2 regions of the Streptomyces sp. NPDC006798 genome follow, and region 2 is predicted to be linked to the other one. Evidence: riboswitches for the same ligand, from Rfam matches in the RefSeq annotation. Region 2 holds a riboswitch; the other holds the start of a gene.
What was found. A riboswitch is a leader RNA that binds a small molecule or an ion and turns the genes downstream of it on or off. The one in region 2 is predicted to bind guanidine.
Positions count from the first base shown of each region.

Region 1: another riboswitch for guanidine. It lies ahead of ABZ714_RS17005 (agmatinase family protein); the one in region 2 lies ahead of ABZ714_RS06940 (multidrug efflux SMR transporter).

Region 1 covers NZ_JBEYIS010000022.1:9,842-16,066, forward strand. The annotation lists gene ABZ714_RS16970 (helix-turn-helix transcriptional regulator) at 1-260, opposite strand, end outside; partial or broken gene ABZ714_RS16975 (hypothetical protein) at 495-1,556, opposite strand; gene ABZ714_RS16980 (hypothetical protein) at 1,781-1,909, opposite strand; gene ABZ714_RS16985 (hypothetical protein) at 1,930-2,247, opposite strand; gene ABZ714_RS16990 (hypothetical protein) at 2,244-2,765, opposite strand; partial or broken gene ABZ714_RS16995 (HAD-IA family hydrolase) at 2,646-2,999, shown strand; gene ABZ714_RS17000 (hypothetical protein) at 3,131-3,763, opposite strand; guanidine-III (ykkC-III) riboswitch at 3,937-4,003, shown strand; gene ABZ714_RS17005 (agmatinase family protein) at 4,157-5,287, shown strand.
Region 2 covers NZ_JBEYIS010000007.1:141,213-147,437, forward strand. The annotation lists gene bcp (thioredoxin-dependent thiol peroxidase) at 1-17, opposite strand, end outside; gene ABZ714_RS06925 (DUF3618 domain-containing protein) at 177-497, shown strand; gene ABZ714_RS06930 (co-chaperone GroES) at 627-929, shown strand; gene ABZ714_RS06935 (DJ-1/PfpI family protein) at 1,004-1,735, shown strand; guanidine-III (ykkC-III) riboswitch at 1,839-1,915, shown strand; gene ABZ714_RS06940 (multidrug efflux SMR transporter) at 1,952-2,272, shown strand; gene ABZ714_RS06945 (transglycosylase domain-containing protein) at 2,393-4,798, opposite strand; gene ABZ714_RS06950 (ABC-2 family transporter protein) at 5,046-5,846, shown strand; gene ABZ714_RS06955 (ABC transporter permease) at 5,968-6,225, shown strand, end outside.

The DNA.
Region 1 (6,225 bases), on a different contig from region 2:
GATGCCGGGTCGGCGAAGCGCTCGATCGCGGCGGTGGACTCCGCCCCCGCGCCGGAGTCGTCGTAGAGCTGGCCGAGTTCGTCGAGGACCAGCCGTAATCGGTTGGCGTAGAGCGAGTTCCGTTCGGCCTGGGCCTCCAGGGAGCCCAGCATCGGTGCCAGGGCCTCGAACGGCGGATTGGCGATCAGCGCGCCGTCGCCGCCGTCCGGGGCCGGGCTGACCAGACGGAGGATGCGGAGATCGTCGACGGCTCTGTCCACTTGGTCCCTGGACAGTCCCAGACGTCTCGCGAGGGTTTCGGGGTGCGCCGGAGTCTTCTCCGACGCGAGACTGCCGTAAACCCTTCGACTCTGTTTCGGAAGTCCTAAATGCAGCGTTGCATGCAGATCCAAGGCACCCTCCCGTGGCGCAACAGGTCATGAGACAGGCCGAAATCACTATAGGTATGCACCTGTCACCTGCACAGAACGCCCGACTCGGGCGGATACCCGCCGTCAGGACGCGCGCCGGACGGGTCCGTTCAGCCGCAGCTCCAGCTCCCGGTCGGCCGACCGGCCCGCCGTGCGCGGCGGGGTTCCGGTGAGGACGGCGGTCAGCAGGCCCTTCACGGGATGGGGCTCGGCCTCCACCAGCGGCCAGCGGGGGTCGACCGGTACGGTCCGGCCGAACACCGCCGCCGCGGCCCGGGCCCGTACCGCCGGGTCGTCGATGGCGTCGGCCAGGGCCCGCCGGTTGGGCAGGGTGCCGTTGGCGATCGCCAGCTCGGTCTGGAACGCCGGGCCGCTCAGCTTCGACGTCCGGTCGACGGCTGGGCCGGTCTCCCGGGTCCGGGCCGCGACGGCGAGACGCGTACCGCCGAGGAAGGTGCTCCCGGCCCGTCCCCGGACGGGGCCGGGGACGGGGAAGAGCCCCAGCTTTCCGCGCAGCTCCGGATTGAGCCGCTCCGCGTCCGGCAGCTCCCAGGGCATTCCCACCAGCTGTCCGACGTTCCCCCGGGCCAGCGCCTCCCACTGCGGCCGGTTCCCCTCGTCCTGGTCCACCGGCGCGTCCGAGAGCGACTGGAGCCGGCCGTGGTAGCGCAGGGCCCCGGCCGCCGCCCGGGTCGACAGGCCGCCCCGCCAGCGTCCGGTGACCGCGTCCCGGGTGGCCGGTTCGCCGCCCCGGTCCCAGAGCGGACCGGAGAGGAAGTACCAGTTCCGGCCGGGCGGACAGATCGGCTGGAAGCCCGGTACGGTCCGGTACGCCCGGCCCAGCGCCCGGCTGGTGGCGAGCCATTCGCCCTGGTCGCGGGGGTCGTCAGGCCGGCCCGGGCGAACAGGTCCGTACGGTGGACGACGACCCGGGACGCCGCGTACAACGGGATGCCGTACTGCCTCTCCCCGCCACGCCCCGGAGGCCCGCAGTCCGGGCGGCCAGGCGTCCCGGCCCATCGCCGGGGCCTCGGCGGAGAGATCGCGGAGCAGCCCGGCGGCGGCGAAGTACGGGGTCATGGTGGTGCCCGTCTCCGCCACGTCCGGCGGGGTGTCCGAGGCGAGGGCCCGCTCCAGCCGCTCCCGGACACCACCCCCGGTCCTGCATCGTGACCCGGACGCGGACCCCGGGGTGCGCGGCCTCGAACTCGGCCACGGCCTCGGCGAGTACCCGCGCGGGCACCGAGCCCCACATCAGCCAGACCGTGAGCGTACGGGCGGGGGCCGGTTCGGCCGCCGCCTCCCCGGCCCGGCCCGCCAGCGGCGCCGCGAGTGCCAGCGCGCCCCGCCGTGTGATCGTTCCCGGCATCTCAGACCTCCTTGTACGTCGCGGTCCCGCGCCGGCCGGCGGGGGACGCGGTACCCGCCGTGCGGGCCTGCCCGACCCGGTGGAAGCCGAGGCCGCCCGCGGCGATCAGTACGGCCAGTACGGCCCACATCACCGTGCTGTGGCGCTCGATCAGACTGCCGACGAGTTGGCGTACAGGGCCAGAGGGGTGTCCGGATGGCGGCTTACCGCCTCCGTGACCAGGCGGGCGAAGTCCGCGCACAGCTCCACGTCGTCCTGGAGGACCAGATGGTGGCTGGCGCCGGGGGCGATCGCGGCCCAGGCGGCCCGGGCCGCGCGCAGCGTCGCGGGGGGCCGCCCGGGCAGGGGGTCCTCGGCGACGACGGCTCCCCAGTGGTCCAGCCGGGCCGCGAGGGCGGCGGCGACCGCGCGCCGCGCGGGGTGGGTCATCACGGCGGCGCCGATGACGGGTTCCGTACGGTGGGTCATCCGGCCGCCTCCTCTCCCGTGCCCCGACGCGCGCCCGATCCGTCGTTCTCGTCCGTTCCGGTGCCGCGGACGCTGTGCCAGCCCCGGTCGCCGCGGACCAGCTCCCACAGGGCGAGATGGACCGCGCCCGAGCCGACCAGATGCCAGGGCAGGACCAGCGCCCAGCCCAGGGCGTCGGTCCGGTCCCGGTACTCCGGTGTCGCCCGGGCCCCCAGCACGCAGACCGCGTCCGCGAGCAGCAGCGCGGCCCGTACCGCCAGACCGCCGACCGTGACGGCCCCGAGCAGCCGTCCCCGGGCCGTCATCCGGGGCCAGTTGACCCGGACGGCCCGTAGCTGCCCCCGGGCTGGCAGCAGCCGTACGAGCATCTGTACCAGGAGGCGTACGAGGCCGAGGGGCTGACGGCGGTCGACGGGGTCGCCGACGCGCCGGCCGCCCTCGCCGTGCCGGTCTGCGTCGCGTCCAACACCCGGCTCGCGAGCGTACGGCGCGGCCTGCGGCTGACCGGGCTGGCGCACTGGTTCGGCGACCGGGTCTTCAGCGCCGAGCAGGTGGCGCGGGGGAAACCGGCCCCGGACCTCTTCCTGTACGCGGCCCGGAGGCTCGGCGCGGCTCCGGAGCGGTGCGCGGTGGTCGAGGACAGTCCGTACGGCTGTGCCGCGGCCCGCGCGGCGGGGATGCGGGTCTTCGGCTACCACGGCGGACTGACCCCGGCGGACCGGCCGGCGGGCCCGGACACGGTACTCGTCGACGATCTCCGGCGGCTGCCCGGACTCGTCGCGGGAGCGGGGGCGGGGACCCGGGCGGTCCGCCGGGTTCGGGGCCGCCGGCCCCGCAGCCCCCGCCGTAGCCGGGGTCCGTCCATGGGCGGAAGGGGGCTGGATCACCCCGGTGCGGGCGTGTCGTACCAGGCCAGGAAGTCACGGACGGCCTCCGGCGGATTGGCGGCCCTGGTGGCCTCCACCTCCCAGCCGGGGCAGTACATGTCGAAGACCACGACCGGCAGCGGACGTCCGAAGATCCGCTCGATCCGGCCCTCCGTGTGCAGCCGCCGGGCCACCCGGACACAGGCGGAGGCGAAGTGCTCCCGGAGCAGTTCGCGCCGGGACTCCCGGTCGTCGTCCGGTGCACCGTTCCCCTGTCCACCGTTCTCCGGCGCCTCGTCCTCCGACCCGTCGTCCTCGAACCACAGACCGAGCCGCCGGACCTCCGTCGTGTACAGCCGGGAACCCACCGGGTCCCCGGGCACGTTCCCCAGCGTCTCGAAGCCGTCCAGCCGCCAGTACGCGTAGTTCCAGCGGGCCTCGCCGGGATCCGTGCGCAGACTCTCCCGCTCGTAGCGGCTCTCCGTGTTGCAGCCGATGGCCACATAGGGGCGGCGGTCGTCGTCGTCCGTCCGCCAGATCCGGAACGAGAGGGCGTAGATCTCCGGCCGGAGCTCCGCCGGAAAACGCGCCAGGACGCCCGTCGCCGCGTCCAGGAGATGGGCGGAGAAATCCTCGTGATGGTCCGTCACCCCGGCGCTCCTCCGATCCGGATCCCCGGCCCGCCCGGGCGGCGATATCAGCCCCGGGCCGGTCACGGGCACTGTAGAGCACTCGGTTCCGGTACCCCCGGCCGGTCCCCGGAACCCGGCGGTCCGGGCCGGGGAAGCAGCCCGGACCGCCGGGTTCCGGTGCTACAGTGCCGAACAGGTGCTATCAGAGCATCTGCCGACGAGGGTGGCCGTACCGGTTTCGCGTAAAGACGGCCTCGTTGGAGGCTGAGAATGCCGAAAACGCCCGATCCCTTTGAGCGCGACGACGCCGGCGCGGCGGGCAGCGACTCACATCGTCACCAGCACCACCACGGCCCTTCGGGCCACTCCCACCGTCATGAGCACGGACATTCGCACAGCGACGCCTTTGCCGTGAAGGAAGGCAAGTGGGCCCAGCTCGCCGAGGAACGGATCTCGCTCTTCCGGCACGACGAAGAGATCCAGCGCGGCCTGGCCCATGGGCTGCCGGGCTCACCGACCCTGGTCGACCGGACCATTCCCACCTTCTCCCGCGGTGAACTCCCGCATTTCGCCGGGGAACGGGGCACTTTCCTCAAGAGCCCGTTCCTGGAGGACGTCAATGAGATCGAGGACGCCGAGGTCGCCGTCTTCGGAGCGCCTCTCGACTCCGGCGCCACCTACCGGCCCGGCGCCCGGTTCGGCCCCCAGGGCATCCGGCGGTCGACCAATCTCTTCGGCACCTACTGCTTCGAACTGGGCGTCGATCTGCGCGAGCAGCTCAATATGGTCGACATCGGTGATGTCTTCACCATCCCCGGCAACTTGGAGAAGTCCTTCGACCAGATCAGCCAGGCGATGGCCCATGTCTACCAGCGGGGAGTGTTCCCGGTCATCCTCGGCGGCGACCACTCCATCGGCTATCCCACCATTCGGGGAATGGCCCCTTACGTCGACGGCAATATCGGGATCATCCACTTCGACCGGCATGTGGACACCCAGGAGACCGATCTCGACGAACGCATGCACACCACACCGTGGTTCCACGCCACGAACATCAAGAACGCCCCCGCGACCAATCTGGTCCAGGTCGGCATCGGCGGCTGGCAGGCGCCGCGGGCCGGGGTCGAGGTCGGGCGGGAGCGCGGCACCACGGTGATCACGGTGGGCGACGTCGAACGGGTCGGTATCGACAAGGTCGCCGAGATCGCCCTGGAGACGGCGTGGAAGGGGGCCAAGGCGGTCTATCTCTCCTTCGACATCGACGTCGTCGACGCGGGCTTCGTCCCCGGCACCGGCTGGCCCGAACCCGGCGGTCTGCTGCCGCGCGAAGCCCTCAATCTCATCCGGAAGATCTCGGCCCCCGGTCTCGCCGGACTGGAGGTCGTGGAGTGCGCGCCGCCGTACGACTGGGCCGAACAGACGGCGCTGCTCAGCGCCCGGGTGATCCTGGACTCCCTGGCCGTTCTGGTCAGGGAGGGGCATCTGGGGAAGAAGGCGGCGGTCCGGGACCGCCACGCGTGGGGGCCGCGAACGGCCGCCTGACGACTCTCGACATGCCGGGATCCGCGACCGCTCGGGTTCCGGGTCCGGTGCCGCGGTGGCACCGGACCCGCCCCCGCGGATTCCGGCGACCCGGGTGCCGGGCCGTGGTGACGGCCCGGCGCCCACGGCCGTGAGCAGCGACCCAGCAGGCCGCTGCTCACGGCCGCCCCCCTTTACCGGGGCCGCCGTACGGGCCGCGGGGTACGGGTTCTGCGGCACGCGGGTCCTGCGGTACAGGTACTGCGGTACGGGGCGTGGGGCTCTCGTCCCCCGGCCGCACGCCCGCCCCCGGGCGCCGGGCCCGTCGTCCCGCCTGTTCCGGTCGCGAGTAGCAGCGGTACAGCGGTTAGCGCTAAGGAATGATCTTCGCTCCCGGGGGCGGCCCGGCCAGAACGGGCGCACGCTGGAGGTGTGGCTGAGGACCGGAACGCCGAGCTTGCCGCTCTCGCCCGCCAGGCCGTGGCAGCCGCGGCGGCCTGCGGCTGCTGGCCGAGCGGATGGGCGATCTCGGCTGGCGGATGCAGGACTACCGCGACGAGGACCTGCTGAACGTCGCCTCCGCCCTGCGCGGCACCGCGATCCTGATCGCCCTCGACACCGGGGACATGGACCTGCACGAGGAAGTCACCGGGCGCCGGGTGCACGAGGTGCACGATGTCGCCGAGTGGCTCCGAGAGCACGGCGAAGGCGACGGCCGGCCGTTACCCTGCCGACCCGGGCCGGTTGTCCCGGCCGCCGGGGATGACCCGCAGGACGGGGTCGGCGGGGGCGAACTCGCCGAGGTCGAGAGCGGCGTCGCGCCAGTTGGCGATCAGCTGCAGCAGGCGGGCCGGTGTCGTCGGGGAACGGCGGCGGCTCGGTGCCGGGGACGACGGGCTGCAGGATGGCCGCGGCGAGCCGGACGGCGTGCAGGGCGGTGGTCCCGCGCGGGTCGATGC
Region 2 (6,225 bases):
TTGAGACGGTCGCTCATGCTCTTCGGGCTCTCCTCGGAAGGTGTGCGTGGTGTACGCGGTCGAGCGTAATGGGGGTGCCGTGGGGTGCGACGGCGGCAGAGCTGACAGACTGTCGAGGAGGTACCGGATCCGTACGGGAACCGGACGAACCAGGAATCAACCACGGAGGCGGCGCGGTGTCGGACGCGAGGACCCCAGCGCAGATCGAGGCGGACATCGTCCAGCGGCGCGACCGGCTGGCCGAGACGCTGGACGAGATCGGGGTACGGGTACACCCCAAGACCATCGTCGGTGACGCCAAGGCCAAGGTCGCGTCGCAGGTGGACCAGGTCAGAGGCCGGGCGCTGGACGCGGTGCAGCGCACCGTGGACGACATCCGGGCCCGGTTCGTCACCGAGGACGGCGCCGCCCGGCTCGACCGGGTCGTCCCGGTCGCCCTGGTGGTGGTCGGGGTGGTCGGACTGCTCGCCGTCTCGTCCCGCAGGAGCCGGGGCTGACCCGGGGGTGAACCCCTGCCTCCCGGGGCCCCGGCGGCCACCCTCCGCCGGGAGTACGGGTAGGTTGCACGCGTGAGCGCCAACACCACCCGGGACCCGGGCACCCAGCACGACAAGCTCCCCATCCGGATGCTGCACGACCGGGTGCTGGTGCGGACCGACATCCCGGAGGGCGAGCGGCGTTCCACCGGTGGGATCGTGATCCCCGCGACGGCGGCGGTGGGCCGCCGGCTCTCCTGGGCCGAGGTGGTCGCCGTCGGTCAGAGCGTGCGGACCGTGGAGATCGGTGACCGGGTGCTCTACGACCCCGAGGACCGGGCCGAGGTCGAGGTCAGGGGTGTGGCGTACGTCCTGATGCGGGAGCGCGACCTGCATGCCGTCGCCGCCGACCGCTTCCAGGGCTCCGAGGACAGCACCGGCCTCTACCTGTAGGGAACTCCCCGCCCGCCGGGTCCGACTCCTGAGGAGACCGACACCGCGCCGGACAGGAGATCCGTATGCCGCCCATGAACCGCCGGGACGCCCTCCGTACCTCGACCGCCCTGGGCGCCGCCGGAGCGCTCGGCGCCACCGTCGGTACGGCCCCGGCCGCCGCTTCGGGCCGGTCCGGGACCGGCCCTCTGCGCGTCCAGGTCGTCATGTTCGACGGTGTGGAGGAGTTGGACTTCGCCGCGCCGTACGAGGTCTTCGCCGCCGCCGGGTACTTCACCGACCGCCCCGTCGAGGTCCGCTACACGGCCGTGGCCGGCTCCGGCTCCGTCACCGGCGCGTACGGCACCCGGATCCGGGGCGTCGGCCCCTGGGAACCCGACGAGGCCGACATCCTCGTGGTCCCCGGCGGCGGCTACCGGCGGCCCGACAGGCCCGGGGTGGCGACCGAGACAGCCCGGGGCACCCTGCCCCGGGCGCTGGCCCGCGCGGCCCGCCCCGGGCTCACGATCGCCGCCCTCTGTACCGGGGTGATCCTCTGCGCCGCCGCCGGACTCACCCGGGGCCGCCCCTGCACCACCCACCGGGGCGCCCGGGCGGACCTGGAGCGGCAGGGCGGAATCCTCAAGGACGCCCGGGTGGTGGACGACGGCGATCTGGTCACGGCGGGCGGTGTCACCTCCGGACTGGAACTCGCGCTCTGGCTGACCCGCCGGGAGCTCGGCGCCGACACGGCCACCAAGCTGGAGTCCATGCTGGAGTACGAGGCCCGGGGCACGGTCTGGACCCCGGGACCGGTCCGCCGATAGCCCGGGTCGGCCCGTGGCGACAGCCCGCCGACATCGCCCCACCGCCTCGGAACAGCGGGCCCGGATGGCCGAAAAGCCCCCGGTGACCAAGGTCACCGGGGGCTCTGCCCCTGCTTTGCTAAGCTGGGGATCATCCCGACGAGACGCGCCGTACCGGGACTTCCGCAAAGACGACGCACCCCGGATACGAAGTTCGAACGTCTCGGAGGTGCCGTCATGGCATGGGTTCTGCTGATCATCGCCGGTGTGCTGGAAGTCGGCTGGTCGATCGGAATGAAGTTCACCGAGGGCTTCACCAAGCTCTGGCCCAGCGTCTTCACCGGCGCGGGCATCGTCGCCAGCATGATCCTGCTGGCCCAGGCCACGAAAACCCTGCCGATCGGCACCGCCTACGGCGTCTGGGTCGGTATCGGCGCGGCCGGTGCCGCGATCGTCGGCATGGTCGCCCTCAACGAGCCGGTGACGGCGGCCCGGATCTTCTTCGTCTCCCTGCTGCTGGTCGCGGTCGTCGGCCTGAAGGCCACCTCCGGCCACTGAGCCGCCCCCCCCCCGAGGCCGCCGAGGCGTCGTGCCCTCCCCCGGGGCCCGCCGCCTCGGCCCCTTTCCCGCCTCTGCCCTCCCGGCCCGGCTCGGCACCGGCTCCCCGGTTCTGGCGTGTCAGTACGGGCGGCGGGCCCGCGTACTCGGTTCGGGCCCGGGACCTGCGTCCCCGCTGCCGGGATCGTCGTCCCGGAACACCCCGTCCGCCGGAACGTCCGGCAGGACCACCGGACCTCCGCCCACCCCCGGCGGTACGTCCCCGATCACCGGCGGCGCCGACGGCAGGATCTCCACCGGCAGGGACGGCACCGTCACCGGCGGCGGCAGGGTGATCCCCGGCGGCAGGGGCACCACCTCGTCCGGGGGACCGGTGCTCGGCGGCGGCCCCGTCGGCCCGCCCGGCGACTCCGTCCCCGGCGACGCGGGCCCCTCGTCGTACGTCCCCTCCTCCACGACCAGTTCGAAATCGGTGATCTCGGTCTCCGCCAGCGCGTCCCCGGTGAACTGGCCCCAGACCCGCGCGGGCGCGCCGCCCCCGTTGACCCGCGGCAGCCCCATCGCCCCGTACAGCGGCTTCTGCACCCCCGTCTCCGGGTCCTGGCCCATCACCGCGACCACCGTCGCCAACTGGGGCGTGTAGCCGGCGAACCAGGCCGCCTTGTCCTCCTCGGCGGTTCCCGTCTTCCCGGCCGCCGGACGGCCCGCGGTCCGGGCCGCCGTACCCGTACCGCCCTCCACCACGCCCTGGAGCACCGCCGTCGTCGTATCGGCCGCCTCCCGGCTCACCACCCGCCGCTCCCGCCGCTCGGGCAGGCCCACCGCCGTACCGTCCTTGCTGACGCTCGCCACGATCGAGTAGCCGCCCCGGCGCCCGTGGTTGGCGAGGGTCGCGTACGCCTCCGCCATGTCCAGCACGCTCGCCGTCGCCGGACCCAGCGCGATCGACGGCGACGCCGACAGATCGGGGGTGCCGGGCGGCAGGCCGAGGGCGATCGCGGTCCGCTTCACCGCCGCCGGGCCCACGTCCACCGCCAACTGCGCGTAGACCGCGTTCACCGACCGGTCCGTGGCCGTCGCGACGGTGATCGGGCCGTACGAGATCCCGTCCTCGTTCTCGGGCGCGTACCGGCCCCCGCTCCAGCCCCGGACCGGGCGCCGGTCGTCGCCGTCGTAGACCGTGCCCGGGGTGATCGGGCGGCCGTCCTGGGTGGTGGCCCGGTGCTCCACGGCGGCCGTCAGCACGAACGGCTTGAACGCGGAGCCCACCTGGTAGTCCCTGCGGGTGGCGTTGTTGACGTACTGCCGGGTGTAGTCGACCCCGCCGTAGAGCGCCACCACCCGCCCCGACGCCGGGTCGATCGCCGCGCCCCCCACCCGGACATTGCGGTCGGCGGCCCGCCGCTCCGGCTCCAGCCGGGCCGTCACCTGCTCGGCCACCGCCTTCACGAAGGCGTCCTGCTTCGACCGCTGGAGCGTCGTGGTGATCCGGTAGCCGCCCGCCGCGAGGGTCTGCTCGTCCACGATCCCCCGGGACGTCAGATACTCCTCCACCGCCTGCACCACATACCCCCGCTGCCCCGAGAGACCGGTCGCCGGGCGGGCGCTCAGCGGGGTGGGGAAGACCGTCACCGCCCGCTCCGCCGGGGAGAGCCAGCCCTGCTTCACCATGCCGTCGAGGGTGTAGTCCCAGCGGGCCAGCGCCGCGCCCCGGTTCTCCGGGTGGGTGGTGACGTCGAACGCGGTCGGCGCGTTCAGCAGCGATGCCAGATAGGCGCCCTGGGCGGTGGTCAGCTTCGAGACGTCCGTCCCGTAGTACGCCTGCGCCGCGGCCTGCGCGCCGTACGCGTTCCGGCCGAAGTAACTGGTGTTCAGATACCCCGCCAGGATCTGGTCCTTGCTCTGCTCCCGGCCCAGCTTGATCGCGATGAAGAACTCCTTCCACTTCCGCGACAGGGTCTGCTCCTGGCCGAGGTAGTAGTTCTTCACGTACTGCTGGGTGATGGTCGAACCGGACTGCTTCCCCTTGCCGGTCAGGGTGTTCCAGGCGGCCCGGACCATCGCCTTGGGGTCGACCGCCCGCTCCGAGTAGAAGTCCCGGTCCTCGGCGGCGAGCACCGCGTGCCGGACCGTCAGCGGGATCTGCGCCAGCGGCACGTTCTCCCGGTTGACCTCGCCGTCGACGGCGAGCCTGCTGCCGTCCTCGTAGAGATAGACGTTCGACTGGGCGACGGCCGTCGCGTTCGCGGACGGGATGTGGACCAGGGCGTACCCGGCGGCGAAGGCAGCCACCAGCAGCGCCCCCACGATCACCAGCCCGGCCAGCGCCACCCGCCAGGTGGGGACCACCCGCCGCCAGCCGGTCCGCCGCCGCCCCGGCCGCCGCCCGCCCGGCCCGGGACCCGGGCCCCGGGCGGAGTCCGTAGCGGGGTCCGGCGGTGGCGGCGGCATCGCCGACGCGCCCCCCGGCCCGGCCGCGGTCGCGTCCCGGGGGTCCCAGCCCTGCTGCGGTGGCTGCTCACTCATAGGCACATACTGCACTTTTCGGTCTGCTGTTCCCCGGACCCGCACGGATGAGAGCCGGGGAAAACGGGTCGCGCCGGACACGGGCCCGTACTAGGCTCCTGCGCTTCGGCCCCCGGGCCGCCCGCGGCGCCCGGCGATCCGGGAGCCCCCGGCACCCGGCGGCAACGGCACGACGCGGCGCCGCGGTTCCCAGCCCGCGAAGGCCGCCACCGGACACAACGAGACGCGACAGGGGAGGGAAACGCGGGTGCGGCTGTACGGAGTCGTGGCGGTCGGCGGATTCCGCCGGTACGCGGCCTATCGGATGGCGACCGTGGCGGGCGTCTTCACCAACACCGTCTTCGGTTTCATCATCGCCTACACCTATATCGCCCTCTGGGACCAGCGGCCCCAGCTCGGCGGCTACGGCATCGAACAGGCCCTCACCTACGTCTGGCTCGGCCAGGCGCTGCTGGCGGCCTGCGCCATGATGGGCGGAGGCTTCGAGAACGAACTGATCGAACGGATCAGAACCGGCGACATCGCCGTCGACCTCTACCGGCCCGCCGACCTCCAGGCGTTCTGGCTCGCCGCCGACCTCGGCCGGGCCTGCTTCCATCTGCTCGGCCGGGGCGTCGTCCCGGTCGCCATCGGCGCCCTCGTCTTCGACCTGGCCCTGCCGTCGTCGCCGCTGACCTGGGCCGCGTTCCTGCTCGCCGTCCTCCTCGGCCTGATCGTCAGCTTCGCCCTCCGCTACCTGATCGCGCTCTCCGCGTTCTGGCTGCTGGACGGTACCGGGGTCACCCAGCTCAGCGCGCTGGCCGGGATGTTCTTCTCCGGGATGCTGCTACCGCTGAACGTCTTCCCCGGGGTCCTCGGTGAGATCGCCCGGGCGCTGCCCTGGTCGTCGTACCTCCAGATCCCCGCCGACGTCCTGCTCGGCGTCAGGACCGGCACCGGACTGATCGAGGCGTACGCCTTCCAGGCCGGGTGGGCGATCGTTCTGCTGACGGCCGGACGGCTGCTCCAGACGGCGGCGACCCGCCGGGTGGTGGTCCAGGGTGGCTGAACACCTTGACGGCACTTCCGGCACTTCCGGCACTCCCGGCACCCCCGGTGTTCCGGCGCTCCCCGCGCCCAGGCCCGCCCCCGGGCCGCCGCCGGAGGATACGTACGACCCCTCGGGCCCGCTGGCCGGGCTGCGCGCGTACGGACTGATCACCGCCATGTGGATCCGCTCCACCCTGGCCTACCGGGCCTCCTTCGCGATGGCCCTGGTCACCAGCTTCGCCTTCAGCGTCTTCGACTTCGTCGCCGTGATGCTGATGTTCTCGCACATCGACACGCTCGGCGGCTACACACTCGGCGAGATCGCCCTCCTCTACGGCATCGCCTCCACCGGCTTCGGCCTCACCGACCTCCTCCTCGGCTCCACCGACCGGCTGGGA